DNA from 2 places in the Cupriavidus basilensis genome. Region 1 is predicted to be linked to the other one. Evidence: riboswitches for the same ligand, from Rfam matches in the RefSeq annotation. Region 1 holds a riboswitch; the other holds the start of a gene.
The links. Region 1 has a riboswitch for glycine ahead of gcvT (glycine cleavage system aminomethyltransferase GcvT). Riboswitches for the same ligand answer to the same signal wherever they lie in the genome.
Positions count from the first base shown of each region.

Region 2: linked by a shared signal. The riboswitch ahead of F7R26_RS31925 (D-amino acid dehydrogenase) and the one ahead of gcvT (glycine cleavage system aminomethyltransferase GcvT) in region 1 are both predicted to bind glycine.

Region 1 is NZ_CP062803.1:4,315,469-4,330,953, reverse strand. It holds gene F7R26_RS19950 (tetratricopeptide repeat protein) at 144-2,057, shown strand; gene F7R26_RS19945 (cation:proton antiporter) at 2,223-3,437, shown strand; gene F7R26_RS19940 (YbdK family carboxylate-amine ligase) at 3,437-4,552, shown strand; gene F7R26_RS19935 (OsmC family protein) at 4,553-5,032, opposite strand; gene F7R26_RS19930 (MBL fold metallo-hydrolase) at 5,124-5,861, opposite strand; gene F7R26_RS19925 (EthD family reductase) at 5,916-6,239, opposite strand; gene F7R26_RS19920 (L-serine ammonia-lyase) at 6,335-7,711, opposite strand; gene F7R26_RS19915 (DUF421 domain-containing protein) at 7,743-8,285, opposite strand; gene gcvP (aminomethyl-transferring glycine dehydrogenase) at 8,399-11,320, opposite strand; gene gcvH (glycine cleavage system protein GcvH) at 11,422-11,802, opposite strand; gene gcvT (glycine cleavage system aminomethyltransferase GcvT) at 11,903-13,042, opposite strand; glycine riboswitch at 13,141-13,297, opposite strand; glycine riboswitch at 13,319-13,406, opposite strand; gene F7R26_RS19895 (UvrD-helicase domain-containing protein) at 13,651-15,485, shown strand, end outside.
Region 2 is NZ_CP062804.1:2,457,867-2,473,351, forward strand. It holds gene F7R26_RS31895 (ATP-binding protein) at 1-3,162, opposite strand, end outside; gene F7R26_RS31900 (response regulator transcription factor) at 3,520-3,903, shown strand; gene F7R26_RS31905 (MFS transporter) at 3,924-4,127, shown strand; gene F7R26_RS31910 (MFS transporter) at 4,196-5,836, opposite strand; gene F7R26_RS31915 (helix-turn-helix domain-containing protein) at 6,004-6,921, opposite strand; gene F7R26_RS31920 (DUF3772 domain-containing protein) at 7,358-9,784, shown strand; gene F7R26_RS31925 (D-amino acid dehydrogenase) at 9,798-11,066, opposite strand; glycine riboswitch at 11,235-11,331, opposite strand; gene F7R26_RS31930 (hydrolase) at 11,430-12,116, opposite strand; gene F7R26_RS31935 (Bug family tripartite tricarboxylate transporter substrate binding protein) at 12,620-13,621, opposite strand; gene F7R26_RS31940 (acyl-CoA dehydrogenase family protein) at 13,721-14,887, opposite strand; gene F7R26_RS31945 (CaiB/BaiF CoA transferase family protein) at 14,919-15,485, opposite strand, start outside.

The DNA of each region.
Region 1 (15,485 bases):
GTTGCCGTTTCTGCATACATTGGGGCAAAGCCGTTGTCCAGCGTTGCGGCTGGGATGGGAATCGCCCCTTTTTCTCACGAGCAGGAGGGGGCCACGATGGCGCATAATCCCGCACTCGCACATCCACCCCGAAGGAGCAGTCCGTGTCCGTGCAGGAAGTCAGCTACGACCACGCCATCGAGCTAGCCAACGCAGAGCGCTACGATGAAGCGCTGGTCATTCTCGACCAGCTTTCGCAGGCGCAGCCTCAAGTGGTGGATTTCGACTGCCTGCGGGCACGCCTGCATTTTGACCGCGGCGACGCGCAGGCCGCCTTTGCCGTGCTCGATGCGGCGCTGGCCAAGCTGCCCGGGCTGCCGCTGCACCCGGCGCACCGCTGGTCCTCGCGCGGCGTGATCGCGCATCGCTACGGCATGCTGCTGATGGGGATGGAGCGCTTGCAGGAGGCGCTGCCCTGGCTGGAAGAGGCCGCGCTGCGCAACGGCTTGTCCTCCGGCGAGTGGAGCGCCCGCCTGCATGCCGGGCTGGTGCATTACCGGCTGGGCAATTTCGCCGCGGCCGGCGCTTATTGGTATGACCTGCTTTATCGCGCGCCGGATCTTGGCGCCGAAGACATCCTGGGCCAGGCGCTGGCCCACGTGAAGGCCGCCGGCGACGAGGCCGAGCCGATGCTGCGCCTGTGCCTGGCGCGGATCGGCCTGGACAACCCTGACCTGCTGGAGCTCGACGAGGCTGCGGGCGATGCGCTGGCCGCCGAGCAGGCCGCCATCGTGCTGGCCAGCCAGCCAGACCACCCGCATGCCCGCCGCATCCGCGCGCCGCTGCGCTACCGCGCGGGCGAGCTCGATGGTGCCTGGGACGATTTCGCCACCTACCAGCGCAAGGCGCCGGACCCCAAGGCGCAGGTGCGCGAGCTCGAATGGCGCCACCAGTCCGGCGAGGCCGAGCCTTGGCTGCGCTTTGCCTTTGTCGAGGGCGCGACGGATGCGACCGGCTACTACAACGCGGGCGTGGCGCTGGCTGAGTTCATGGACGCGGTGCCGGCCGCCGAGGCGGCGTTGATGCCGCACCTGATCAAGGCCTATCGCCTGGGCCTGGCGCGCTTCGAAGCCTACTTCGCCACCGGCGAGGGCGGCTACGACGACGCCGATCCCCATATCTACTCGTTGCTGTGCCACAACCTGGCCACCCGGCTGGAAGGCGAGGGCAACCGCGCGGAGCGCATCGCGCTGCACGAGAAGGGCATCGCGGTCAGCGAATTCATCGAGCACTGGATCGACCTGCTCGAGTGCCTCGAGGCGGCCGGCCAGCACGGCAAAGCCGTGGAAGTCGCGGGCGACGTGCTCAACCGCTATCCGCTGGAGCGCGATCCGGCCAACGTGGGCTGGATCTTCAGCCGGCTGATGAGCACCTGGAAGGCCATTGGCGGCACGGAAGTGACGTCAGCGGCCCGTGATGCGCTGGCGCACATGGATGCGCGCGCCGACGCCTTGCCGGTGGAGGAACGCAGCCAGACCGCGCACGCGCTGGCCCACGCCCGCGCGCACTTCGCGGGGCTGCTGCGCAACGCCATGGACAGCATGGACCAGCACGACCGCACCGACGCGCAGGCCGAGATCGAGGCACTGCAGCGCCGTGCGCTGCTGATCGAGGACGCATGGCTGTGCAACCAGTTCGGCATGGTCTGGCGTGGCCTGGGCGCGCCGGAGCGCGCGCTGCCACTGTTCGAGCAAGCCATCGCGCTGACCGCCGACGATCCTGCGGACCAGGCCTTCCCGCGCCTGCAGCGTGCGCTGATCCGCAACGGCGAGAAGCAATACGCCGAAGCGCTGACGGACTTCGAGGCCGCCTTTGCCGCGCGCAAAGGCTGGGATGGCGAGGCGTATCTTGGCGCCGTCGAGGCCGCGCTGGGCCTGGAGCAGCGCGAGACCGCGCTGGGCTACTTCGACAAGGCCCGCGCGAGCGGCGCCGCGCAGGGCAAGACGCGCTCACTCTATGCCCGCATGGAAACCGGCCTGCGGGCGACGCGTCCGGGGTGGAAGTTCTGGGGCGTGTAGCCGGCGGGGGCCAGCGGCATCACCGGCCCGGTTACGATAAAAAACGCCATCCCTGTAAGATGGCGTTTTTTTACGTGTGAACGCGTCACGTTGACAGCAAATTCCGTGCCTCTGTCGGACAAACTCCGACATGGAATGTCATGTGGCTCCGTTACCATATAGCCCATGAATGGACTGAGCCAATTGTTTCCAAGCCTGCCGCTGGCACCGGGCGGGCTTTTCTGGGTCGGGCTGGCGCTGGTGGGCGCCGGCCTGGCGGGCGAGGTATGCCGCATGTACCTGCGGCTGCCCCGCATCGTCGGTTACGCGGCCACGGGCCTCGCCGCTGGCATGCTCGGCCGCGGCATCGTGGACGAGGACATGATCGCGCAGACCCGCATCCTGATCGACATGGCGCTGGCGCTCGCCCTGTTCGAGCTCGGGCACCGGCTCTCGCTCACCTGGCTGCGGGCCAATCGCTGGCTGCTCTTCACCAGCGCCTTTGAAAGCCTGCTGACCTGGGGCCTGGTCGCCGCCGTGCTGCAATGGATCGGCGTGAGCCCGGCGGTTGCCATCCTGGCCGGCGGCATTGCCGTGAGCACCTCGCCCACCATCGTGCTGCAGCTCAAGAACGAGCTGCGCGCCGAAGGGCAGGTGACCGAGCGGCTGCTCGCCATGGCCGCGCTGAACAGCATCTACGCCGCCGCCATCGTCCAGGTCGCCACCGGCTGGCTGCATTCCGAATACGGCAACCTGGGTGCGGCGCTGCTGCATCCGCTCTATCTGCTGGTGGGTTCCTGCCTGCTGGCCTGGGGCGTTGGCAAGCTGGGCCACGCGATCTATGCGCGCATGGAAACGGACGATCACTACAGCTTCCTGGTGCTGGTGGGGCTGGTGCTGTTCACGCTGGCGCTCACGCGCGTGCTCAAGCTGTCGATGCCACTTACGCTGATGCTGGCCGGTGTGGTGTTCAAGCACCAGGACAGCCAGCCGCGCGTATGGCCGGCGCACTTCGGCAGCGCGGGCAGCTTGCTGATCATCGTGATGGTGGTCTCGCTTGGCCTGCCGCTGACGGCGCACGACTGGGCCATCGGTGGTGGCGCCGCCTGTGTGCTGGTACTGCTGCGTCACATTGCCAAGCTGGCAGGTGTCGTCTCGCTGGGTTCGTTCTCGGGCCTGAGCATGAAGCAGTGCGTGGCCCTCGGGCTTGCGCTGGCACCCATGTCGGGGCTCGCGTACTTGCTGATGAGCGATATCGCGCTGCTGTATCCCGCCACGGGTGAGCCGCTGGCAGCCATCATCCTGTGCACGCTGGCGATGGAGCAGTTGCTTGGGCCTACGCTGGCGGGCTGGGCACTTCGCTATGCGGGCGAGGTCAGACGCAATGGAGGAGGGCGCTGATGTCACTCGAACCGTTCAAGCATTCCGAGGCGCTGACGTTTGGCGTGGAACTGGAACTGCAGCTCGTCAACCGGCATGACTACGACCTCGCGCCGTTCGCGCCGGATTTGCTGCGTGCGCTGAAAGGCGCGCAGCACGCCGGCGACATCAAGCCCGAGATCAGCCCTTCGATGATCGAGATCAGTACCGGCATCTGCAAAAGTTATGCACAGGCGCTGGACGAGCTGGGCACCATGCGCGACCTGATGGTCGACGCCTCGCGCTCGCTCAACCTCGGCATCTGCGGCGGCGGCACGCACCCGTTCCAGCAATGGGCCGACCGCACCATCTCGGATTCGCCGCGCTACCAGTATATTTCCGAGCTCTATGGCTATTTGGCCAAGCAGTTCACGGTGTTCGGCCAGCACGTGCACATCGGCTGCCCAAGCGCCGACGAATCGCTGTTCCTGCTGCACGCTATCGGCCGCTACGTGCCACATTTCATCGCGCTGGCCGCCTCCTCTCCCTATGTGCAAGGGGTGGACACCGGCTTCGCCTCGGCACGCCTGAATTCCGTTGCCGCCTTCCCCATGAGCGGGCGCGCGCCGTACCTGCTCACCTGGGACGCCTTCACCGCGTACTTCAACAAGATGCGCAACACGGGCGTGATCGAGAGCATGAAGGACTTCTACTGGGATATCCGTCCCAAGCCGGAGTTCGGCACCATCGAAGTCCGCGTGATGGACACGCCGCTGACCGTCGGGCGCGCCTGCGATATCGCCGCTTACATCCAGGCGCTCGCGCGCTACCTGCTGCTGTCGCGCCCCTTCATGCCGCAGGAAGACGACTACCTGGTCTACACCTTCAACCGCTTCCAGGCTTGCCGTTTCGGGCTGGAAGGCGAGTACGTGCACCCCAATGAGCTAACCCGGATGCCCATCGCCGACCACATCATCTCGATCTGCGACGCGCTGGTGCCGCATGCCGAAGCGCTGGGCTCGCTCGATGCGCTGGCCAACATCCGCGCGCTGGCGCAAAGCCGGAACGGTGACGCGGAGCGCGTGCGCCAGATCGAAAGCACCACGCGCAGCCTGCGCGAAACGGTACGCCAGACCTGCGACAGCTGGGCTGGCTGACTACGCCTGCGCGCCCACGTACACCGGCTCGCAGCGCAGCTCCGACTTCACCGAGTTGGCAATGAAGCAGGCTTCGTGCGCCGTGTGATGCAGGTGTGCCAGTTCCTCCCGGGTCGGCTGGCGCTCGCCGCTGAAGGTGACCTCCGGCCTGAGCGTGACCACCGTCATGGCCATCCGGCCTTCCGCGTTCTTCGCCATGGTGCCGACCGCGGCATCGAAGTAGCGGTCCACGCAGAACCTGTGCTTGGCGGCGATGGAAAGGAACCACAGCATGTGGCAACTGGAGAGCGAGGCAACGAAGGCTTCTTCGGGATCCACGGCGGCGGCGTCCGACATGGGCAGGGGCACGACATGGGGCGATGAGGATCCGGGTACTTCCACGCCGCCGTCGAAGCGCAGCAGGTGCTTGCGGCTATAGCGATTGCCGAGGAAATCCTGCTCGCCACGTTGCCAGAGGATCTCTGCGGTGTACTGGGCCATGTCTTCTCTCTCCATTCAATTGCCTGCCAAGGCCGGATACCGGTTACCGAAGACCAGATACCGATTGCCTGTCGCTTCTCGCACGCGTGCGTCACGCCCCGTGCGGCACGCTTTCGCCATCCCGCAGCCCGAGCCGCTGGTTGGCGGGGACCGCCACATCGATCAGCTTCGGCTTGGGCAGGTTCAGTTGCCCCATCATCTCGATGAACTGGGTACGCGTGCGCCCGGCCACGCGGCTGTTGTTGGCGCGCTCGAAGCCGATGGTGGATGCGGTGCGGCCCTTGTAGTCGTGCGCGGGGTAGACCACGGTGTCGTCAGGCAGGGCGAAGAGTTTCTGCGTGAGGCTGTCGTACAGCGTGCCGGCGTCGCCGGACTGGAAGTCGGTGCGGCCGCAACCGTCGATCAGCAGCGCGTCGCCGGTGAAGACGCGGCGCACCGGGCCGGCGGGCGTGGGCTCTTCCCACAGGTAGCTCATGCTGCCGGCGGTGTGCCCCGGCGTATGGATGGCGCGCAGCGTCTGCGTGCCAAACTGCAGCGTGTCTGCGTCGATCAGCTGCTTTTGCGCGGGTTGGATGTCGCAGCCCGAGGGGGCTGCGGTACGTGCACCGGTTTGCAGTGCAACATGGCCGGCCGAGGTGATGTGGTCCGCATGGGCATGGGTTTCGACCACCCACGCCAGCGTGGCGCCACAGGCCTGCAGCAGCGCCATGTCGCGTTCCAGCTGGTGGTCCACCGGATCGATCAGCAGCGCCTGGCGCGTGGCGGCATCGATCAGCAAGTAGGTGTAGGTGGACGAGGTTTCGTCAAACAGCTGATGGAAGGTCTGCATGGCCATGCCCGCTAGTGGGGAAACGCTACATGATAGCGCCGCCAGCGTGCGCAATCAGCCGATCGTCAGCACTTCGCTGATCTGCATCACGGGAACCGCATCGGTGTAATTGGGGATGTCGAGCTGCAGCTCGTTGCCGGCTGCCTTGGCGGCAGCCACGAAGTCAGGCACGGACTCGAACAGGAAATGGCACATCACCGTGAAGGCCGGATCGGAACCCGGCGCGCCCGCGCCCAGACCGCGTTCCACCGCCACGCCGCGATAGCCCGGGTGCGCGCCAAACAGCGCGATGGCGCGGGGCATGTGGCGCTGCAGGTAGTAATCCATGTCGAACTTGCCGCCCTTGCTGTGCGGATAGAGAAAGCTGATCTTGATCATGCCGGACTCCAGTTGGATCGGATTGGATTGGATTGGGGTGAATGCCCGGCAAGCGTAGCAGAAAGCGCGCATTCGCTTGCGCTGGCGGGCCGGCCTCAGCACTCCACTATGTTCACCGCCAAGCCGCCACGCGCCGTTTCCTTGTACTTGGTCTTCATGTCGGCGCCGGTCTCGCGCATGGTCTTGATCACGGAGTCGAGCGACACATAGTGCATGCCGTCGCCGCGCAACGCCATGCGCGCCGCGTTCACGGCCTTCACCGAGGCCATGGCGTTGCGCTCGATGCAAGGAATCTGCACCAGCCCGCCGACCGGGTCGCAGGTCAGCCCGAGGTTGTGCTCCATGCCGATCTCGGCCGCGTTTTCCACCTGCTCCGGTGTGCCGCCCATCACGGCGGCCAGCGCGCCGGCGGCCATCGAGCAGGCCACGCCGACCTCGCCCTGGCAGCCGACCTCGGCGCCGGATATCGAGGCGTTGAGCTTGTAGAGCATGCCGATGGCGCCGGCAGTCAGCAGGAAGTCGATCACGCCCTGCGGGTTGGCGCCGGGCACGAAGCGGTCGTAGTAATGCAGCACGGCCGGGATGATGCCGGCGGCGCCGTTGGTGGGTGCGGTGACCACGCGGCCGCCGGCGGCGTTTTCCTCATTGACGGCGATCGCATACAGGTTGACCCAGTCGATCACCGAAAGCGGATCGGCCAACGCGCGCTCGGCGTGCTCGGTGAGGTTGCGGAACAGGTCGTGGGCGCGGCGCTTGACCTTGAACGGCCCGGGCAGCTCGCCGTCGGTGCGGCAGCCGCGCGCCACGCAGGCTTGCATCACGGCCCAGATCTGCAGCAGGCCGGCGTTGACCTCGGCCTCGCTGCGCCACACGCATTCGTTTTCCATCATCAGCCGCGCAATGCTCTTCTTGCTGGCGGCTGCCATCTCCAGCATCGCGCGCCCGCTGCGAAACGGATGCGGCAACTGCTGGTCAGCCTCCAGGATATGCGTATTGGCTGCGCCGGCCGTGATGATGAAGCCGCCGCCCACCGACAGGTAGCGCCCCTCGCGGATGCGCTCGCCGCCAGCATTGAAGGCGTGGAACTTCATGCCGTTGGGATGCTCGGCCATGGCCTCGCGGCGGTAGAAGACGATGTGCTCCTTCTCCACGAAGGGCACGGGATGGGTGCCCAGCAGCGAGAGCGTGCGGCTGGCGCGCAGCGCGGCCAGCCGCAAGTCGATGGTGTCGGGGTCGATGGTGTCGGGCGCTTCGCCCAGCAAGCCGAGGATCACGCCCTTGTCGGTTCCGTGGCCGCGGCCGGTGGCGCCAAGCGAGCCGTACAGTTCCACGCGCACGCTGGCCACCTGCGGCAACAGGCCATCGCGCGCCAGGCCCTGGACGAACATCAGCGCGGCGCGCATCGGACCAACGGTGTGCGAGCTTGATGGGCCGATGCCCACCTTGAACAGATCGAAGACGCTGACAGCCACGGTAGGCTCCTGGGGTTGGCTCGCGCCGGGATCAGACCGGCGCGTCCGTGTCCTGATTGATGGGGGCGCGCCACAGCGAACCCGCCGCATTGGGCGGCGTGGGTGGCGCGTCTTTCTTGACCAGCACGCTGATGGTGCCGTCGTTCTCGAGGATCGCGAAATGCACATCGGCGACACGCTCGCACCCTGCATGGCGCAGTGCCTTGCGCAGGTCGTCGCGGGTCACGAAAGCGCGCTTCATCACGTCACCGAAGACCATGCCGTCGTGGATCAATACCTGCGGGCGCCCCTCGACGACGTTCTCGAAGCGCCGGCTGCGCCAGCTCAGCCACGCCAGTACAAGGTTGGCGCCGACCAGCGTCACCGCCAGAATCAACCCGGCCGTGACCGAGTTGTCCCCGGCGTTCATGGAGTTCTGCACGGCGTTGGACAGTACCAGCAGCAGTACCAGGTCGAGCGAGGTAAGCTGCCCGATCTGGCGCTTGCCAGACAGTCGCAGCAGCACCAGCAGGCTGCCGTAGACGATCAGTCCGCGCAGGACGAATTCCCACCATGGGGCGCTGAGATTCCACATGCGTGCTCCGTGTTCCGGGCACGGCCGGGTGGCCGCGCATCCACACAGAGCATAGCGCGAGGGCGATGCGCCGGGGCCGCCGCAACGCGCAGCCGCCCCGGCCTCATGCCAGCTTACTCTTGCGCGTACTCGCTCATCGGCACGCAGGCGCAGAACAGGTTGCGGTCGCCGTACACGTTGTCCGCACGGCCAACGGGCGGCCAGTACTTCTGCGTGCGCAGCGCGGCCACCGGGTAGGCGGCTTCCTGGCGCGTGTACTTGTGTTCCCACACGTCGGCGGTGATCACCGCGGCGGTGTGCGGTGCATTCTTCAGCGGGTTGTCCTCGCGGTCGAAGGTGCCGTCTTCCACGCGGGCGATCTCGGCGCGGATGGCGATCATCGCGTCGATAAAGCGGTCCAGCTCATGCAGGGCCTCGCTCTCGGTCGGCTCGATCATCAGCGTGCCCGGCACCGGGAAGCTCATGGTGGGGGCGTGGAAGCCGTAGTCCATCAGGCGCTTGGCCACGTCCTCGTTGGAGATGCCGGTGGTCTTCTGCAGCGCGCGTACGTCCAGGATGCACTCGTGCGCCACCAGGCCGTGCTGGCCGGTGTAGAGCACGGGGAAGTGCGGCGACAGGCGGCGCGCCACATAGTTGGCGGCCAGGATGGCGTTCTCGGTGGCGGCGGTCAGGCCGGCCGAGCCCATCATGGCGATGTACATCCACGAGATCGGCAGGATGCTGGCCGAGCCGAACGGCGCGGCGGACACGCCGCCGATGCCCTGGTCGTCGCGGCGATAGCCCACGCTGTCCTGGTTGGGCAGGAAGTCTGCCAGATGCGCGCCGACCGCCACCGGGCCAACGCCCGGGCCGCCACCGCCGTGGGGGATGCAGAAGGTCTTGTGCAGGTTCAGGTGGGACACGTCGCCACCGAACTGGCCCGGCGCGGCGGTGCCGACCATGGCGTTCATGTTGGCTCCGTCCACGTAGACCTGGCCACCGTGCTTGTGCACGATGTCGCAGATCTGCTGCACGCCCTGCTCGAATACGCCGTGCGTGGACGGGTAGGTGATCATGATCGCGGCGAGGTTCTTGCTGTGCTGCTCGGCCTTCTTCGCCAGGTCTTCCAGGTCGACGTTGCCGTTCTCGTCACAGGCCACCACCACCACCTTCATGCCAGCCATCTGTGCCGACGCCGGGTTGGTGCCGTGCGCGGAGGACGGGATCAGGCAGATGTCGCGGTGGCTTTCGCCACGGCTGGCGTGGTACGCATGGATGATCAGCAGGCCGGCGTACTCGCCTTGCGAGCCGGCATTGGGCTGCAGGCTGACCGCGGCGTAGCCGGTGGCGGCGCACAGCATGGCTTCGAGCTGGTCGATCATCTCGCGGTAGCCGACCGTCTGGTCCAGCGGCGCGAACGGGTGGATCTTGCTGAATTCGGGCCACGTCACCGGGATCATTTCGCTGGTGGCGTTGAGCTTCATGGTGCACGAGCCCAGCGGGATCATGGTGCGGTCCAGCGCCAGGTCCTTGTCGGCCAGCATGCGCAGGTAGCGCAGCATTTCGTGCTCGGCGTGGTGCGTGTTGAACACCGGGTGCGTCAGGTAGGCGCTCTGGCGCGCCAGGCCGGCCGGGAACGCGTCTTGCGCGGCGGCTTCGAGTGCATCGAAGCTGGGCACCGGCTTGCCGTGGGCGAAGATTTCCAGCAGGGCGACGACGTCCTCGCGCGAGGCGGTCTCGTCCAGCGAGATGCCGATGCGGGTGGCACCGGCGTGGCGCAGGTTGATGCCCCGCGCGGTGGCCGAAGCGTGCAGGGCTTCGGTGTTGAAGCCGGTTTCCAGCGTCAGCGTATCGAAGAAGGTGGCGTTGGTGCGCGCGTAGCCCAGTTGTTCCAGGCCGCCGGCCAGCGTGGCCGTCAGGCGGTGCACGCGCTGGGCGATGCGCTTGAGGCCTTGCGGGCCGTGGTACACGGCGTACATAGAGGCCATCACGGCCAGCAGCACCTGTGCCGTGCAGATGTTCGACGTCGCTTTCTCGCGGCGGATATGCTGCTCACGCGTTTGCAGGGCGAGGCGATACGCCTTGTTGCCTTGCGCGTCGATGGTCACGCCCACCAGGCGGCCGGGCATGGAGCGCTTGAAGGCATCCTTGACCGCCATGTAGCCGGCGTGCGGGCCGCCAAAGCCGAGCGGCACGCCAAAGCGTTGCGAGTTGCCCACCGCCACGTCGGCGCCCCACTCTCCGGGCGCGGCGATCAGGGTCAGCGCCAGCAGGTCGGCGGCAGCCACCACCAGGCCGCCGGCAGCGTGCACCGCGTCGGCGATGGCGCGGTAGTCGGCCACATCGCCGTTCACGCCGGGGTACTGCAGCAGCACGCCGAAGGCATGGGCGCCGGCCGCTTCGGCGGCGGGGCCAACCTTGACTTCGATGCCCAGCGGCAGCGCGCGGGTGCGTACCACTTCCAGCGTTTGCGGCAGCACGTCGTCCGCGACATAGAAGGTGGTGGAGGCGTGCTTGTTGACGCGCTGCAGCAGCGTCATGGCTTCGGCCGCCGCCGTGCCTTCATCCAGCATCGACGCATTGGCGATGTCCAGGCCGGTCAGGTCGGTCACCATCTGCTGGAAGTTCAGCATGGCTTCCAGGCGGCCCTGGGAGATCTCGGGCTGGTAGGGCGTGTAGGCGGTGTACCAGGCCGGGTTCTCGAAGATATTGCGCAGCACCACGCCCGGTGTCAGCGTGTTGTAGTAGCCCTGGCCGATAAAGCTCTTGAGCACGCGGTTCTTGCTGGCCAGCCCACGCAGCTTGGCCAGCGCGGCTTCCTCGGTCAGCGGCGCGGTGAACTCGCCCAGCGGCATGCCGTCGCGGCGGCGGATGGCAGCGGGGATGACGGCGTCGATCAGCGCGGCGCGGTTGTCATAGCCGAGCACCTTGAGCATGTGCTGTTGCTCGGCGGCATCGGGGCCGATATGGCGGGAGGCGAAGGCGTCGCGCGCCTCCAGTTCGGCCAGCGTGGGCCGGGCAACTTGGGCGGCAGTCATGGGCAGGGGGGCGTTCATGGCAAGAATCTCGTGGAAGCGGTGCGGCGGGTGGTCGGCCCGGTCCGCGTCGCGGCAGTCTTTATCCGTCATTCCCGTGGCGCGGGAATGACGATCTGGCATCAGGCGCCGACGTTGGCCTTATAGGCGTCGGCCGACATCAGGCCGTTCACGTCGTCGCTGTTGGCCGGCTTGAGCTTGAACAGCCAGGCGTCGAAGGCGTCGGCATTGACGCTTTCCGGCGAGGCGGCGGCGGCGTCGTTGATGGCGATCACTTCGCCTGCCACCGGAGCGTAGATGTCGGATGCGGCCTTGACCGACTCCACCACGGCCAGCGCGTCGCCGGCGCCGACCGACTTGCCCACTTCCGGCAGTTCCAGGAAGACGATGTCGCCCAGCGCGTCCTGCGCGTGGTCGGTGATGCCGATGGTCAGCGTGCCGTCGGCTTCGACGCGCACCCACTCATGGGACTCGGTGTATTTCAGGTCGGCGGGGAAATTCATGGGATTGCTCCAGATTCAATTTGTTATTCAGCGCCCGCCGGGGGGTGTCGATGTTCGACGGGGTAACCGCCGGCGGGCGCGCTGTGACCGGTGCGAGCGTTCAGCTCACGAGTGCCTTGCCATTGCGCACAAACGGCAGTTTAACCACAGTCGCGGCGAGTTTGCGGTCGCGGATCTCGACCTGCACCTCGGCGCCGAGCGCAACGTCGAGCGGCAGGCGGGCAAAAGCGATGGATTGGGACAGCGAGGGGCTGAAGGTGCCGCTGGTGATTTCGCCTTCGCCAGCAGGGGTGATGACCTTCTGGTGGGCGCGCAGCACGCCGCCCGCTTTTCCGTTGGCCGGGCGCAGGATCAGCCCGACGAACTGCTGGGTCTTGCCGCCGGCGACCAGGGCCGCCTTGCCGGTGAAGTCGCGTTCGCTTTGCAGGTCCACGGTCCAGCCCAGGCCGGCGTTGAGCGGCGAGGTGTGGATATCCATGTCCTGGCCGTACAGGTTCATGCCGGCCTCCAGGCGCAGCGTGTCGCGCGCGCCCAGGCCCGCCGGGCGCACGCCCTCGGCGATCAGCTTTTCCCACAGGCCGGCCACGTTCTCGGCTGGCACCACCAGCTCGAACCCGTCTTCGCCGGTGTAGCCGGTGCGTGCCACCATGACTTCGCCAAGGGCGGGGTCCTGCACCACGACGGCGTTGAACGGCTTCAGGGCTTCGCTGGGTTGCGTCGAGGGGAAGGCGCTCCACACCTTGGCGCGGGCATTCGGGCCCTGCACCGCAACGATGGCCAGCGGGTCCACGCCGTCGGGCGCATTGTCGTGGCGGCGCGGCGTGATGCGCACGCCGCTATTGGTGGCGGCGTTGCGCGCGGCGATCCATTCGATATCGTTGTTGGCGGTGCCGGCGTTCACCACCAGGCGGAAGTAGTCCTCGGCGAAGAAATAGACGATCAGGTCGTCGATGACGCCACCCTTCTCATCCAGCATGCAGGAGTACAGCGCCTTGCCCGGCGTTTGCAGCTTGTCGACGTTGTTGGCCAGAAGGCCGCGCAGGAAGGGGCGCACATTGGCGCCCTTGAGGTCGACCACGCACATGTGCGAGACGTCGAACATGCCGGCATCGCTGCGCACGGCATGGTGTTCCTCGATCTGGGAGCCGTAGTTGACCGGCATGTCCCAGCCGCCAAAGTCGACCATGCGGGCGCCGAGTGCGCGGTGGATGGCGTTGAGGGGCGTGGCCTGGAGCGTCATGGAATCCTCGGGGGAAGGCAAATCTCGGTTCGAAAACGAAAAAGGGCCATCCGCCGCAGGATTCGGCGCGCCATGGCGCTGCCAGATCCGCTGCGGCGGATGACCCCTCTGTCCTCGATACCTGAGAGATTACAAGGCGGGATTCCAATTGAACTGCCGGAAATCCAAACCTTGCGCGCCCCTTCGGTGGGCACGCTCACCAAGGCTGTCGACGGAATCGATCAGTGGCGGGTGCCGCTCTCCAGAGTACGGCGTGCATCGTGTGCATGTTGCAAGCCGATCCAACCAGTCCATGGTGCCTGAGAGTTTTCGGGTGATACCCCTTCGGCGGCGCAAGATCTGCGCGCTCTCCCGGTCGGATGGCGCGACTCTACAGCCAGCCTCGGGGGCTTGTCAACGCGCTCGCGCGCCAGCCCGGGGGCAGCCGCGGGCCGGCTGGCCGGCGTGTTAACATCTGCGGCTCCGATGGCTTTTGCTGTGCCACAGGCTTCACCCGTGGCCTTGGCCGCGCCCGTGCATGTGCTGCCTTTGCCATGCGCAAAAGCCCGCGCCCGCCTTGCCGGCCATCCCGCCACCCAGCACCACCACCAGCCCTCACCAGCCCTCGCATGACCCACGGACTCAACCCTGCCCAATCCGAAGCCGTTCGCTACCTCGACGGCCCCTGCCTGGTGCTCGCCGGCGCCGGCTCGGGCAAGACTCGGGTGATCACGCAGAAAATCGCCCACCTGATCGAGGACAAGGGCTTCCAGCCCAAGCACATCGCCGCGGTGACCTTCACCAACAAGGCCGCCAAGGAGATGCAGGAGCGGATCGCCAAGCTGATGGAAGGCAAGACCACGCGCGAGGGCAAGCGCATTCCCATCAAGCAGATCACGGTGAGCACCTTCCACTCGCTGGGCGTGCAGATCCTGCGCGCCGAGGCCGAGCACGTGGGCCTGAAGCCGCGCTTTTCCATCATGGACTCGGACGATTGCTTTGGCATGGTGCAGGAGCAACTCGCCTCCACTGACAAGAAGCTGATCCGCAGCGTGCAGAGCACCATCTCGCTGTGGAAGAACGGCATGGTCGATCCCGAGACCGCCATCGCCCAGGCCGACAACCCCGACGATCACCAGGCGGCGCTGATCTACCGCAACTACGTGGCGACGCTGCATGCCTACCAGGCAGTGGACTTCGACGACCTGATCCGCCTGCCGGCGGAGCTGTTCGCGCGCAACGAAGAGGTGCGCCTGCGCTGGCAGAACCGGCTGCGCTACTTCCTGGTGGACGAGTACCAGGACACCAACGCCTGCCAGTACCAGTTGCTCAAGCAGCTCGCCGGTGGCTCGCACCTGCGCGCGCCGGCTTTCACCGCGGTGGGTGACGACGACCAGGCCATCTATGGCTGGCGCGGCGCCACGCTGGACAACCTCAAGCTGCTGCAGACCGATTTCCCTGACCTCAAGGTGGTCAAGCTGGAGCAGAACTACCGCTCCACCGTGCGCATCCTGGAGGCGGCCAACGCGGTCATCTCCAACAATCCCAAGCTGTTCGACAAGAAGCTGTGGAGCGAGCACGGCATGGGCGACCCCATTGCCGTCAACCCGATGAACGATGAGGAGCACGAGGCGGAGTCGGTCGTGTTCCGCCTGTCGGCCCACAAGTTCGAGCGGCGCGCGCAGTTCCGCGACTACGCCATCCTGTACCGCGGCAACCACCAGGCGCGGCTGTTCGAGCAGATCCTGCGCCGCGAGCGCATTCCCTATGTGCTCTCGGGCGGGCAGAGCTTCTTTGACAAGGCCGAGATCAAGGACATCTGCGCCTACCTGCGCCTGATCGCCAACCCGGACGACGATCCCGCCTTCATCCGCGCCATCACCACGCCCAAGCGCGGCGTGGGCAACACCACGCTGGAAGTGCTTGGCACCTTCGCCGGCCAGGCCAAGGTGTCGTTGTTCGAGGCGGCCATGATGGGCGGCATCGAAGGCAAGCTCCAGCCGCGCCAGCTGGAGCCGCTGCGGGTGTTTTGCGAAGCCATGGTGCGCCTGGCCGGGCGCGCGGCCAGCGATCCCGCCACCCAGGTGCTCGACGACATGATGGAAGGCATTCATTACGAGGCCTACCTGTACGACACCTTCGACGAGCGCCAGGCCCAGTCGCGCTGGACCAACACGCTGGAATTCCTCGACTGGCTCAAGCGCAAGGGCACCAAGCCCGAGGCCACGGGCGAGGGCGAGGAGGCCACCGGCTTCGACACTGCCGATGGCTTTGGCGACGAGGGCAAGAACCTGCTGGAGCTGACCCAGACGGTGGCGCTGATGAGCATGCTCGAAGGCCGCGAGGAGGATCCCGACGCGGTGCGCCTGTCGACGCTGCACGCCTCCAAGGGGCTGGAGTACCCGCACGTGTTCCTGGTCGGGGTGGAAGAGGGCATCCTGCCCCACTGCCGCGAAGACGAAGA
Region 2 (15,485 bases), on a different replicon from region 1:
CTGCGCGGCCGCTTGCTCAAGCGTGGTAGTCAGCAGCGTGTTAATCAGGCGGTCGAGCTGCATCTCGCCGGCCAGCGCCTGCGTCGCCCTGATGGCGGTGTCGAGGTCCAGTTGGGCGGCCGGCCCGATATAAGTAGCGGGCTGAAGGGCCGCCGCGTCGGCCTGCCCGGTCGCCGCGCGGCCCGTGTCCAGATCCGTGCCGTCATGGGCGCGAGCGCGCGCCTCCAGCTTGCGCACCTGGCCGTCGGCGCCCCAACTGCCATAGGCATCGCGTGCCTTGCGCAGGTAAGCCAATGCCGGCGCCGCCAGGCCCTGTTCGAAACAGCAGCGCGCGCAAAGATCGTAGGCCAGGGCCTCGTCATGAACCTGGTCCCGCTCTCTCGCCTGGCGGGCCGCTTGTTCGTACTGGCGCATGGCCTGCAAGGGCTCCCGCGCCATGCGCAAGGCTTCGGCCGACAGGATGCCAGCGCGCGCGCCGAAGTTGGCGGGATTCTCCCGTGCCCAGACGCTCAGCTGGTCGTGATGGCGCTTGAACGCCGCCGCCTGCACGCTGCCAGGCATGTGGCCGGATATTTGGCCGGGCGCGTGGCCCGGCAATGCCGGCGCCCAGGCCAGCGAGAGCGCCGCGAAAAAATGATAGTCCGCGATCTCCAGGAAATATGGGGCGGTCCATAGCAGCGGCTCCGCCTTGCCGGCCGCGTCCAGTGCACCCCGATAGTCGTCCGCGGCAAAACAGGCCTGCAACTTGCGAATCCAGTAGCAGCAGGCGGCGACGGCGAGGCGGGGGTCGCCCTGCAGTCTTGCCTCGGCTTCCAGCAACCCCGGCTCGCCGGCGTCCAGCGCCATCCAGCCCGGGGCCCGGCCCCGCAGCACCGCAACATACCTGGATTGCGCGCTCAGGATATCGACGACCCGCGCCAGGCCCAGCGAGCGGGCGAAAGCCAGGCCCGCCTCGATCTTCGCATCCACGTCGGCCAGCGGCTCTGCGCAAGCCAGCAGATGGGTGACCAGCTGGTTGCGGCTGTAGGCAGCGAAATTGAAATCCCCCGTCTGCCGGCCTTCTTCGAAACTGCGCTCGATCAGTTCGCGCCCACCGCGGATGGGCTGGGTCCACGGCAGCAGCAACGCGCCAAAACACATGTGGACCTTGGCCCGAAAGCGGCCCATGCCCTCCTGCGCGACCAGCGCCAGGCCGGCCCGGCCCAGGCGATAACCCAGCCCGTAGTCGCCAAGGCGCGGCCCGATCGTCATGCCAAGGTGAACGTAGGCAATGCAGGAGGCTTCGTCGTTGCCATGTTCCAGGCTGATGAGCGCCATCCAGAGCGGTATCAGGTCGCGCAGGTTCCGGTCCATGAACGACGCGGGCGACATCACCTCGGCCAGGACGCTGAGCGTGGCGCGCCACACCGGGCTATGCATGCGCGGCAAGCTGGCCAGCGACTCGGCCGGCCGATCGCCCAGCAACGCAAGCAAGCGCTGGTACTCCTGCTCCACCTGCCCCTGCGCGCCGGGCCGGAAGTCCAATCCCATTGTGCGGATGAAGCCCAGCCCCAGCCTGACGGCGAGGTCGGACCGGTCAAGCGCCGTATACACAGCCACTTGCAGCCGCGTGACCGCCGCCAGGTCATAGGGTGTCCGCGTCCTGGCGCTCAAGTCCAGCAAACTGGCCGCGGCAGCGCCGAGCCGGCCACCAACGAATTCGCACTCGGCGCGCCCCATCGCCAACGCCAGCGCCAATGCGTGATGGGCCTCCCATGCCCCGTCTGGCAGCCATCGCTCGCCGGCGGAAAAACAGGCACTGGCGCGGTCGTAGGCGGTCGTCTTCATCGCGCGAAGCGCGGCCTCCAGGCTCAGTTGGGCAACCTGGAGCCGCTCGCCGTCATCGAGGTGGATGCCGACTGCCCGGTTGAACTGGTCAACCGCGCAGAAGATGCCACCGTTTCGGTCGTCACCGCTGTTGTCACCGCTGTTGTCACCGTGCGCCATGCGCTGCGCCAACCGGCGTCCCAGCCGCAGGTGCAAGGCCGGGCGGTCGGCTGCCGGGATCAAGGCATACGCTGCCTCCTGGAGCCGTTCGTGGGCGAAGCGATAGCAGGCGTCGCCGGCCACGATGTAGCCCCCGGCCACGGCTTCGGCCAACAGGCCGCCAAGGCGTGCTTCGGTGACATCCAGCGCCTGCGCCGCGGTTGCCGCCGGCACCGTGCTGCCCAGGCAAGACAGGGCCATCAGCAAGGCGCTTGCTTCTGGCGGCAGTCGCTGCAGGCCCTCGGCAAGCAAACCCGGCGCATTGCCCTGGATATCCGGCAAGTCAGGCAACGGAGCGCTTGCGACCAGTTCCAGGCTGCCCTGGCTGCGCCACGCCTCCAGGCACCGCCGCAGTTCGCCGGCAAGCGCGCTCGCGCTGGGGTAGCGTTCCCCGGGTGCCTTGGCCAGCAACCGCATCACCATGGTGGACAACACTGGTGCAACGCCGTCGTTGCGCTCCGACGGCGCCACCGGCAGTCTTGCGAAATGGCAGTGCACCCAGCCGACCGGCTCGCTGGCTTCGAGCGGCAGGACACCCGTGAGCATCTGATACAGGATCACGCCCAGCGCGTAGAGGTCCGCCCGTGCGTCGACCGCCGGCTCGCCCCTGGCGGCCTGCTCGGGCGCCATGTAGGCCAGGGTTCCCGCCAGCATCGGGGGTTGCGCGCCGGGCAAGGTGCCGGACGATGCGACGGTGGCAATGCCGAACCCGGTAATCCAGGCCCGTTCCCGGTTCGGTGCGATAAGGAGATGCGCTGGCTTGATGTCCCGGTGGACGATGCCGGATTCGTGCATGGCCACGATCGCGGCGGACACGGCGATCGCGATTTCCAGGAAGGCATCCAGCGGGAACGGCTGGCCAAGCAGCTGGGCCAGCGGCAAGCCTCCCTCGTCGGCCGCGAGCAGGGCCGGCCTGCGGTCATAGCGGATCAATGCCACCGGGACCACTGCCCAATCGGGTCGCAGCAGGTCCCGCAAGGTGTATTCGTGCTCGAGGCGCCGCCGTACGCCAGCCGCGCTGGCAGCCGGGCCGGCGAGCGAAAGCAGCACGGGCGTGCATCCGGCGGCGGTCCCGCGCAGCAGCGCGATCTCACCGTCCAGCAAATACTCGAGCTTGTAGCTGCGCAACGAATTCATCGGACCTGGGACCGCGTCATGAAAGCTGGAACCTCAGAGTATATTGCGCCCCCGAGGGGCAATCCGCTGTAGAGGATGCGCCCGCTGGTGTCGCCGTCTCATACTTTGGTGTTACCCCCGGCCAAGCCAGGCCTTGCTAGCGCGGGCCGGGCCGCGCCGGATAGCACGGTGGGGACGGCGCGGCCGGACCGCCCTTCCCGCCTTGCCCGGGGGGAATCCGCGACCGATGCCGACAATACCACCGTATGATTTCACTGAACGTGACAGCGCGATATCCTCGAAGCAAGCGATGGAGGCCTCCGACCGCTTCGTCACCGCTCAAGACAAAAGGAGGAACACCGTGTGATAGCTACCCCGGTGATCGCCATCGTCGACGACGATGCTGCTGTCCGACAAGCCCTGGGAAGCCTGCTCCGCTCCTTCAACATGAGCGTCGAGCTTTATGCGAGCGGGAACGATCTGCTTCAGTCAGACACCATCGATGCCATTTCCTGCCTGGTCGCCGACGTGCAGATGCCCGCGATGAACGGCTTCGCGCTCTGCGAACACCTGCGCGCACGCGGGCTTTCCACGCCGGTGATCTTCATGACGGCCTTCCCCGAGGAGCGCTTCCGGCAACGCGCCGAGGCGATCGGCGCGGTCTGTTTTCTCAGCAAACCCTTCATGGAAGCTGACATCATCCGTTGCATCGGGAACGTGCTGGCGCGAAGCGCGAATTCCGGGCCGCAGCCAGGGGACTGAAGACGATGTCCGAAAGCGTGATGCCCCTGGCACTCGGCAGGCGCCACGAGCGGCTTGCGCTGGGCCTGGGCGGCTTCTTTGCCGCCGCCTCCATCCGGGCTGCCGATACCCTGCTGCCGGCCTTGTCGCGCGATTTTGGGATCTCCGCAGGAAAGACCGGTGTGGCGGTGACGAGCTTCATGCCTGCCTATGCCGCATTCCGCCAGGGCCCGCAATCCTGCTGATCCTGGCGCTGTCCAGGCAACTGCTGCCGCGCCTGGACGCCACCCTGCCCTGATCCGGCGCGGGGTGGTCAGTTGCCGTCGGGCGCTGCCAGGTGGCGCACGACGGGCGGCGCGGCGCCGCGGTGAAAACGATGCACGCGCGTCTGGATCAGTTTGTCGTTCATGGTGTGGCGCTCGTGCTGGCGCAGATGCTCCAGCCACGACTCCACCAGGAAGGTCTCGATAAAGCGCCCGGGCACGGCCAGGTCTTCGTAGACCCCCCAGGACAGCGCACCGCTGCGACGACGAATCCGGCGCATCTCCTGCACAGCCTTGGCAAACGCTGCTGCATCCTCGCGCGCGACCTCGTATTCCACGCAGATCATCACCGGCCCACGGTCATGGGCCACGTCCAGTTCACCCGGGTGCAGAAAACCTGAAGGCGCCAGGTCCAGGTCCGGCGAGATGTCCAGGCGCCACCGCAACGCAGTCGCGCATGCAAGGACCAACCCCGCTGCCGCCAGCACCAGGGCGACGGGAATGCCCAGCAGCGCGGCGGTCTTGCCCCATAGCGCGCTCCCCGCGGTCATGGCGCCGAAGAACACGGTCAGGTAGGCCGCCAGCGCGCGCGCCTTGACCCAGCCAGCGGCGCTGCGCTGGGCGGCCACGTTGAGCGTGGACAACACCGCGATCCATGCCAGCCCGGCAAACAGCAGTGCCGCTGCCAGCAGCCAGAAATGCCGCACATAGGCCAGCGCAAGCAAGCTCAGCGCGAACAACAAGCTTGCCAGCACCACCATGCGATCGGCCAAGACCCGGCCGCGCAGCTTGGGGAGCACAAGGGCGCCACCGACGGCGCCCAGGCCGATGCTGGCCAGCAGCAAGCCATATCCGCCCGGACCGAGGCCCAGTTCCTGCCGGGCCACCAGCGGAAGCAGCGCCCAGCCGGCACTGCCGAAGAGAAAGAACGCGACCGCCCTGACCAGCACGACGCGCAGCAGCGGCGCGGCCTCCACGTACCGCAGGCCGGCACGCACCGCCGAGAAGAAATGCTCGGACGGCAGGTTCCGCCGGGCGGGTTCGGCCTTCCACCGGTACAGCACCAGCGTCACGCCCAGCACCGACAGCGCGTTGAGCAGAAATACCACCGCGGGCCCGGAGAACGACAGGATCAAGCCGCCCAGCGCAGGGCCGATCGCACGGCTGATATTGATCCCCAGCGAGTTCAGCGCAATGGCCGGCGGCAAGTCCGCCTTGTCGACCAGGTCCGGCACGATGGCCTGGAACGGCGGCGAGCTCATCGCCGCGCCGGTGCTCAGCAAAAATGCAGCAAGCAGCAGCACATGGGCGTTGACCAGGCCGGTAAGCGCGAGCACACCTAGCGTGGTCGCCACGGCCAGCGTCCAAAGCTGGGCGAAGATCAGGTACTTGCGCCGGTCGACGATATCGGCCAGCACCCCGGACGGCAGGGCGAACAGGAACATCGGCAGGCTGCCCGCCGCCTGCACCAGGGCGACCATCAGGGGATCGGGATCGAGCGACGTCATCAGCCAGCTGGCACCCACGTCGTTCATCCAGGTGCCCACATTGGACGCCACCGTGGCGATCCACAGCATCCGGAAAGTGCTGTGCCGCAGCGGGCTCCACGGCGATCCGGCGGCACCGGCGGCACCGGCGCTGCCGCGCTCGGCGGCAGGTGTGCCGGCAGTGCCGGCTTGAGGGTCATTCATGGCTTGGTCGCAAGTTGCTCAGGCACTGACGGTGGCAGTGCCAATGGTGGCACAGCCGCATTGTGTGGAGCACAGCAGGCGCCGTCTACCCATACCAAGGGACAATTGTCTTGTGCCCGGGCAGCGGCTAGCATCGGCGCCGACGGATTGGCCTTGCGCCCGGCGCGTCAGGCGTGAACCCGGCGGCGCCAGTTGCCGGGAGAGACGCCGACCGATTGCGAGAACACGCGGGTGAAATGGCTTTGATCGGAGAAGCCACAAGCCACGGCCACTTCCGCCAGGGAGAGCCCTGATTCGCGCAGCAGCCAGCGGGCGCGCTCCAGGCGCTGGGCCGCCAGCCACTGATAAGGTGTCTGGCCAGTCGTGTCCCGGAAGGCACGGGTGAAATGGCTACGCGACAGGTTGCAGGCGTCGGCGACGTCCGCAATGGAAAGGTCGCCATCGATCTTGGCGATCAGCATTTCCTTGGCCGTCGCCACGCTGCGTTGCGACAGCAACCGGTTCGTCTTGGGCGTTGCGACGGATCCATTCCCATAGTGCTCGACGAGATAGGTCCCGATGGTGAAGCCCAGCTGATCGACGAACAGCTTGCTGGCCATGCCGGGGTGGCCCAGCGCCGGTGCCGCCGCCTGGGCGAGATGCGCCAGTACCTGGTCTTGCTCTCCCCCCGCGCTGCGCAGCCCCAGGATGCGCGAGCGGCCTAGTTCCGCGCTGGTGCGCTCGATAAAGGTGCGGGAAATCTCCAGCAGGATGAAATCGAAATAGCCATAAAAATCGGCTTTATAGTCTTCAAGGAAATTCCGGATATAAATGGAATTCCTTTCAAACTCGTGGGTGCTCGCGCGGCCCTCATGAAACACCCGGCGGCGATGTCCGGTGCACAGCGAAACCCCAACCAGAAAGCCACGATTCGACGCCGCAGTGATAACCTGGCTCGCCTTCTCGCCGGGCGAGCTTTTGCGGAAAAACTGGATATCGCTGCCGGCGAGCTTCTGATCCCTGGAGAGCTTCTCCGCGGCGCACCCGAATGCGTCAATCGATACCGGGGCTGCGAGCGAGATGGAGGCATTGGCGTTGACGGACATGATCTCACACGGGAATAAACCACCACCATGAAAACCCACGCCGCGGCAGCAGCGGCTGACCAAGAATAGCAGAGCTTGCATGCCGCTCGCGTGAAACCTTGGATGATACGGGTCGAGTGACGCAAACGCCAGTAGCCTGCTGAAAACGAAGGGCACGCGATGCCTTCTGTATAATTCAGACTCTTTCAGGCAAGTCTCCCTTATCAAGCGGCGTGCCGATCACGCGGCATCGCCAATAGTCCGACTGACTATAGAGCACACGCCGGCAAGATCGCCCCCTGGCGCTCCGATCGACTCCCATCTCGATCTCCGCGCGGCCGCCCAACATCCTGATCGTCGCCCCCGGTCATCGACCGTCTGACGCGTCATGGCAATCCACGCGAACCCGCGCGATTGCCGGCCCGGCAAGCCGATCAGTAAGGATCTATCTCTTTCTATGAGCAAACTCCCCAGGCTCGTGCTGAGCCTTGTGCTGGTTGCGCTATTGCACCTGATCCCCACCGCGCTCCCGGCCGCAGCCGCCGACACCACCATGAATGCGGATGCGCCCGCCGGCAGGCCGCCATCGCGCGCGGATGCCGTTGCCGAGCTGAAACGGCTCCAGACCGAGCAGGACCGCATCAAGCAACTGGCGTCGTCGCCCACCAGCGGCACGCAGCTCGAAGGGCTGGATGACGCCATCCACCAGTTGGCAGGCGACGTCGACAAGCTGAGCGCGGCGCTCACGCCCCAGCGTGCGCAGCTACAGGCACAGCTCGACGTGCTCGGGCCGCCACCCGCCGCCGGCACCACACCGGAGGCAGCCGCAGTCGCACAGCAGCGGGCAGACCTGAACGCGCGCAAGGCGCAACTGGACAGCGGACTGAAGCAAGTGGCCGAGGTCAAGGGCAATGTGACCAACCTGACCGAGCAGATCGCCAAGCTGCAGCGCAGCCGATTGAAGAACCAGCTCGCGCTGCGCTCGGCCAGCATTCTCGGCACGGCATTCTGGGAGCCGTTGTTCGCGCCAAGCCAGGAGGACCAGCAGCGGCTAAACGCGTTCATGGGGCAAGTTACCCCGTTGTGGGACCTGGCCTGGCAACCCGGGCGGCAGGCAATCACCGCCCTGCTTCTGCTGCTTGCGATCGGCGCCTGGACCGTCGGCCGACGGCTGATCGAGCGGGCGCTGGCATGGTTCTGCCTGACGCGCTTGCCCGAGAGCCGGCTGCGGCGCAGCGCGCTCGCGCTTGCCACGGTACTCGCGACGGTTGCGGCGACCGCCATCGCGGTACAGGTTGTGTGTTTTGCTTTCGCCCCGCACTATGAACTACCAGCTCAGGTACAGGACCTGATCAGCGAACTCGGCAAGCTGACGCTGACAAGCGCGCTGATCGCGGGCCTGGGACGGGCATTGCTGTGCACGCGCCATCCCTCATGGCGCGTGCCCGCGCTCGCCGACAAGGTCGCGCTGGCGATGCGTCCGTTCCCTAGTGTCCTCGCTGGCCTGCTGCTGATCGCCGGCACACTCGAGCAACTCAACCGGACCGCGGACACAAGCCTGCAGGTGACCTTGCTAGGCCGCGGCCTGGTGTCGCTTGTGGTGGTGCTGACGATAGGCGCGGCGCTGCTGCGCGCCAACCGCGTGCGCACGAAGCTCGCCGCGGCGGGCGAGCGGCCTGAAGCGCGCTCCACCTTTGCCGGCCTGATCCACGCTGGCGTAACGGTGACGGTCGTCGCCTCGCTGATGGCGCTGCTGATCGGCTACATCACGTTCGCCCGCTTCCTGACCTACGAGCTTGTCTGGATCGACATCGTCCTGTGCAGCCTGTACCTGTTGACGCAATTGACCCGCGACGTCTGCGAAAGCGTGTTCAGCGCGCACCATCCAAGCGGCAAGGTCATCAAGCAGTTGTTCGGACTCGGGGACAGCCATCTCGCGCAGGCGTCGACGGTGCTCTCGGGGATCGGCACCAGCCTGCTCCTCCTGGTGGCCGTCATCGCGCTGCTGACCGGCGGCTTCGGCACCACGCCGAGCGACCTGCTCAACAGCCTGCTGTCGATGCTCGGCGGCGAGCGGCTGCGCAGCCTCAACATCATGCCCGACCGCATCCTGAACGCGGTCATCGCGCTCTCGGTCGGCACCTACCTGCTGCGCTCGGTGCGGCGCTGGCTGGACGCGGAACTCCTGCCCAAGGTCTGCATGGAAGCGGGCCTGCGCGCTTCGCTCATCACGCTGTTCAGCAACATCGGCTATGTGCTGATCGTATTGCTGACGCTGTCGCTGCTCGGCGTCAGATGGGAAAACCTGGCCTGGATCGTCAGTGCGCTGTCCGTTGGCATTGGCTTCGGCCTGCAGGAGATCGTCAAGAATTTCGTGTCGGGGCTCATCCTGCTGACCGAGCGCCCGGTGAAGGTCGGCGACATGGTGAGCATCGGCGGCGTGGAGGGCGACATCAAGCGCATCAACGTGCGCGCGACGGAGATCCTGCTGGGCGACCGCTCGACCGTGATCGTGCCCAACTCGCAGCTGATCTCGCAGAACCTGCGCAACGTGACGATGAGCAACAGCACGCAAGGCGTGGCGACGCTGCTGCTCACCTTCCCGTTGAACATCGATCCCGAGCAGGTGCGCGAACTGCTGCTCGACTCCTATCGGGAAAATGAGGCCATTCTCGACAAGCCCGCGCCATCCGTCACGTTCAGCCAGCTGGCGCCGAACGGGATCACGCTTAGCGTGACGGGCTACGTAGGCAGCCCGCGGATCGCCACCGCGACCAAGAGCGACCTGCTGTTCGAGATACTGAAGCGGCTGCGCGCGGCCGATATCTCGCTGTCGGTCCCGCAGACCTTGCGGGTGGAGAATATGGCCGCGCTTGGCGGGTAACGCGTCCGGCCCCTTACGGAGTCACCAGCGCCACCGCGTCCTGCACGCCATGTGCACGCCGGGCGCCCATGGCCTGCTGCACCACATCGCCGATCATGTCCGCGGTGACCGCCGACAGCGTCCACCCCAGGTGGCCGTGGCCGGTGTTGTAGAACACGCAGGACGCACGGCCCCGGCCCACGCGCGGCAGCATGGTAGGCATCATCGGCCGCAGTCCGGCCCAGGGCACCACGCTGCGCGTGCTGACACCGGGGAAGCACTGGTTGACCCACTCCACCAGCGGACGGATGCGGTCAGCGCGGATGTCGCGGTTGTAGCCGTTGAACTCCGCCGTGCCCGCCACCCGGAAGCGGTCAACGCCCAGGCGGCTGGTGACCAGCTTGGTCTCGTCGTCGAGCAGGCTCACGACGGGCGCGGCCACCTGGCTTTGCGCATCGTTCAGGTTGACGGTGATCGAATAGCCCTTGACCGGATAGATATTGACGCGATCGCCAAGGCTGGCCGCCAGCGCCCGGCTGGCCGTGCCGGCACAGACGACCACGCCGTCGAACACGCGCGATTCGGCCTGCTGGCCGTCGCTGCTGACGATGGTGACCTGCCGGCCATCGGTGCTGACCGACTGGACATCCTGGTTGTACAGGCAACGCACGCCCAGGCGGTCGATGGCCGTGGCCATGCCGCTGGTGAACTTGTGGATGTCGCCAGTGGCGTCGCTCTGGGTGAAATAGCCACCGTAGTACTGACCGGCCAGGGTCGGCTCGATCGCGCGCATTTCTTCCGGCGTGACGGCGTGGCGCTCCAGCCCGCCCTCGGCCAGCAGCTTCGACACCCTGCCTGCATGCTCGAAGCCCGCCTTGTCGCGATAGATATGGAGGATGCCTTCCTTCTTCAAGTCGAAATCGATGCCTTCGGCCGCCGCCCAGGAGAACAGGTGGTCGCGCGCGGCAATCGCCAGGCGCGTGGTCTCGACGGTGTTCTTGCGGTAATGGGGAATAGCGGCGATGAACTCGGCGAACCAGGACAGCTTGTGCCAGCTCGGGCGCGGATTGACCAGCAGCGGCGCATCGCTCTTGAGCATCCACTTGATGCCCTTGAGGATGGTGGACCAGTGTGTCCAGACTTCAGCATTGGAAGCGGAAAGCTGGCCGCCATTGGCGAACGAGGTTTCCATGGCGGCATAGCGGTGTTTTTCGAGCAGGGTGACCGAGAAACCGCGTTTGGCGAGCGCGTAGGCAGTGGTCACGCCGGTGATGCCACCACCGATAACGGCAATTGATTTCATCTCTATGGTTCCAGGACGTCGAGTGGGAGCCTCCTGCGCGGCATGCGCAAAAGACGCCCCCTCTGTCCTTGACCTGAGAGATTCACGATACGCCACTTTGGGAGTGGCGGGGATCGCTTGCTCCTTCGGTACCGCCGGCTGACGAGCGCCGGGGTTCTTCAGAGTTCAAACGTGATACCGGTCCTTTTGCCTGAGAGTTTCCGGGGCGGTTGCTCCTTCGGCGCTGCCCGGCGCATGGCCAGGCAGTCTCTCCCGATATCAACTTTGCATGATGCCCCCGGGCAATACCAGGTGACATGGCTCGGAACTTTAGCACTAGTCTGACTGCCTGGGGAATTTCCCTGCGGGCTCAGGCCGGGAATATCAGCGGGCTGGAACCGGGGCGAGCGACGCGTGCGGCGTGGCGGTACGTTGCTCGGCCTTGTGCACCATGGTGTAGGCGTAGTCCACGCCCATGCCGTAAGCGCCCGAATGTTCCTTGACCAGCTTCATCACGGCGTCATAGCTGTCGCGGTGCGCCCAGTCGCGCTGCCATTCGAGCAGCACCTGCTGCCAGGTCACCGGCACCACGCCGGCCTGCACCATGCGCTGCATGGCGTAGTCGTGCGCTTCCTTGCTGGTGCCGCCGGAAGCGTCGGCCACCATGTAGATCTCGTAGTCGCTGTCGTGCATCGCCGACAGCGCGAAGGTGGTGTTGCAGACCTCGGTCCACAGGCCGGCCACGATGATCTTCTTGCGGCCGTTGGCGGCCAGCGCGTCGCGCACCTTCTGGTCGTCCCACGAGTTCATCGAGGTGCGTTCCAGCGTCTGCTGGCCGGGGAATACGTCGAGCAGTTCGGGGTAGGTATAGCCGGAGAAAGACTCGCTCTCCACCGTGGTGATGGTGGTGGGAATATTGAAGATCCTGGCCGCCTTGGCCAGGCCAACCGCGTTGTTCTTCATTGCCTGGCGGTCCATCGACTGCACGCCGAAGGCCATCTGCGGCTGGTGGTCGATGAAGATCAGCTGGCTGTTTTGCGGGGTCAGGACTTCGAGCTTGGCGTTGGTCATGATTTCTCTCCTTGGCTACCTGGTTGAATTATTTAGAACGTCGTCTTTGGCATCGATCCGTCCATGGGTTGAACTTTATGGCAGCGCGGGCTGACGATGTGATGAGTTAGTCGGACAACTTGTTCAATTTTATTGATTGATATTCGATGGGAGTCGGCAGCAGCTAAACGGTGGGCGGTCGCGTTGGCTCTCGCGACACCCAAGCAGTCATCTTCAGTACCGGCCGCCGCATAGGGAGCAAAGGCAAAATGCCCGACTGCTCGATGGCGGCTTGAATTGCGATGGCGAACTGGGGGCAATAAAGTCAGCCGACGATATGACTTGAGGTGCGCCTCGAACCACTCCACGAACACCGCCAGTCCTCGCGAAGACCTCTATTGGGCCGCCCCGGGGCGACGCATATCGTCAAAGTTGTAAAGGCTAGAGCTTTTGCCTCGGAGTCCGCAGGGAGAGGGCCGCGCGCCGAGCAAGCGAATGGGGCATGATCCCCCTGCGCTCTCTTTTTACTGCAGCTCGATCTTCGCGATCGCTGCCAGCCGCTTCCAGCGCGCGATTTCTTCCTTCTGGTAGTCGCGCAGTTCCGCCGGCGTGGAGAGGATCAGCGAGGTGGACTGGCGCTGGTAATACTCCTTGACGTCGTCGGCGGCGCCGGCCTGGGCGAACAGTTCGCCCAGGCGTTGTGCAATGGGCGCAGGTGTCTTGGCGGAGACCGCCGCTGCCACCCAGTTGTAGGCCAGGAAGTCCGGCACGCCGGCTTCGGCCGCGCTTGGCACACCCGGCAGTAGCGGCGAACGCTGGGCCGCGGTGTAAGCCAGCGCGCGCACCTTGCCGCCCTTGACCAGCTCAATCGCGCCGCTGGCATCCACCACGGCGAAGTCCACGTTGGCGGCCATCACGCCGTTGATCGCGTCGCCGGCGCCCTTGTAAGGCACGGCAGTGGTCTTCATGCGGCTTTGCTCGTTCAGCCATTCGCTGTAGAGCGTGTACGACACCGAGCCGGTGCCGTAGTTGAGCGCGCCGGGCCGCTTGCGCGCGTCCTCCACCAGCGCCTTGAACGTGTGATACGGCGAGCTGGCCGGCACGATGATCAGGCATGGCCCGCGCGACAACAGCGTGATGGGCGTGAAGTCAGTCAGCGGATCGTAAGGCAGCTTGCGGAAGGTGGCGGCATTGGTGGACAGCGTGGAGTTGCTGCCGATAAAGACCGTGTATCCGTCGGCCGGCGCACTGAGCAGCGTCTGCACGCCGATAAAGCCGTTGCCACCCGGCTTGTTCTCCACCACCACGCCCTGCCCCGTCAGCTCGCCGATCTTCTTGGCGAACATGCGGGCGGTCATGTCGGTACCGCTGCCGGACGGGAACGGCACGATAAAGCGGATCGGGCGGCTGGGAAATGCCTGCGGCTGCGCCAGCGCGGCGAACGGCGCGCCTGCCAGGCTAGCTGTGAAGACGGTGCCAGCCAGGACAGCGAAGCGGCGCCGGGAACAGTTCACGGTTCGGGTCATGTTGTCTCCTTGGTCTTGCGCCTGGCAGTGGGTTCCGCCAGTGCGGGTGCGTCTGTGTTTCCGTGGTTCAGTGATTCCGTGGTTCGCTTTGGCGGCGGGCTAACGCTTGAGGCCAAGCAGATCCCGCGCGATCACCCATCGGTGCACTTCGGACGGGCCTTCGTAGATGCGCATCAACCGCGTCTCGTTGGCCATCTGCTGCAACGGCATTTCCTTGGTCATGCCCATCGCGCCAAAGGCCTGCATGGCGTGGTCGATCACGTCCCAGGCCATCTCGGTGGCGAATACCTTGATCATCGAGACCTGGGTACGCGCCTCGTCGCCGGCGTCAATGCGTGCCGCGGCCTCGTAAGTCATCAGGCGACAGGCGTGGATGCGGGTGGCGGCATCGGCCACCCACCACTGGATTGCCTGCCGGTCCGCCAGCGCGGCGCCGAAGGTGCGGCGCTGCGGCGCGTACTCGCACAGCATGTCAAGCGCACGCTGGGCTCGGCCAATGCACCAGGCCGCCATCTGCACGCGCCGGCTGGACAGCCGTGCCTGCATCGGCGCGAAGCCCTGGCCTTCCACGCCGAGCAGCTGCGTGTGCGCAACGCGGCAGTCCTCCAGCACCACCTCGTAGGTGGAGGCGCCGCCGATCATGGGGATGCGCCGTTCTACCTTGAAGCCGGGCGTGCCACGGTCGACCAGAAAAGCGGAGATGCCGCCGCGGGCGCCGCGTGCCTTGTCGGTTACGGCCATCACGATGGTCCAGTCGGCGCGGGCGGCGCGGCTGATCCAGATCTTGCGGCCGTTGAGCACCCAGTCATCGCCGTCGCGTTCGGCACGGGTGGTCATCATGGCCGGGTCGCCGCCGGCGCCGGGCTCGGAAATAGCGATGGCGGAGATGGTCTCGCCGCGCGCGTACGGTTCCAGGTAGCGCGCACGCTGGGCCGCGTCGGCGGTCTTGAGCAGCATGCGCAGGTTCGGCGAATCGGGCGGCAGGTCATAGGGTGTGACGGTCTTGCCCAGTTCCTCGTTGACGCCGACCATGGCCACCACTGGCAGGTCGGCGCCGCCCATCTCGGCCGGCGCATCCAGGCCCCACAGGCCCAGCTCACGCGAGAGTCCGTCCAGCTTGTCCTGCTCCTGCGGCAGCAGCGTGAGCTGGCCGCCCTCGGCCTCGCGGGCCAGCACGCCCGCTTCGAGCGGGATCAGTTGCTCGCGCACAAAGCGCGCCACCAGATCCTTGAGCATCCGGTGTTCTTCTTCCAGTACGAAGTTCATGCCATGTCTCCTCTATTGTTTGCGTGCCGCTTCAGGCGGCGTCCCGACCACCCGTTATCCGGGCGATGTCTTCAGGGCTTAGCCCGGCTTCGCGCAACACTTCATCGGTGTGCTCGCCCAGCGTAGGCGCATGCCGGCGCAGCGACAGCGGCGTGGCGGAGAAGCGCGTCGCGGGCCGCATCTCGCGCAACGGGCCCTCGGTGGGATGCTCGGTCTGCTGGAACAGCCCGACCGCTTCCAGGTGCGGATGCGCCAGCAATTCGTCCGGCGCATAGATCGGCGTGGCGGGGATATCCAGCGTCTCGAACAGCGCCATCCACTCCCTTGTGGTACGGGTCGGCGTGATCTGCGCGAGGTGCTGGTACAGCGCGCGGATATGGGCGTTGCGCTGCGCGCGGCTGGCGATGTTGTACTTGTCACCCAGGTCATCGCGGCCCACGGCGTGGAAAAAGGCTCTCCAGTGGCGGTCCGTGTATGGCAGCGCGCAGATCCAGCCGTCCGCAGTCTGCGCCGGCCGCCGCCCGCCTTGCAGCAGGCGCGCATAGCCGGCCGCGCCGGTGGCGGGCTCGAAGGTCAACCCCGCCAGGTGCTCGGCCAT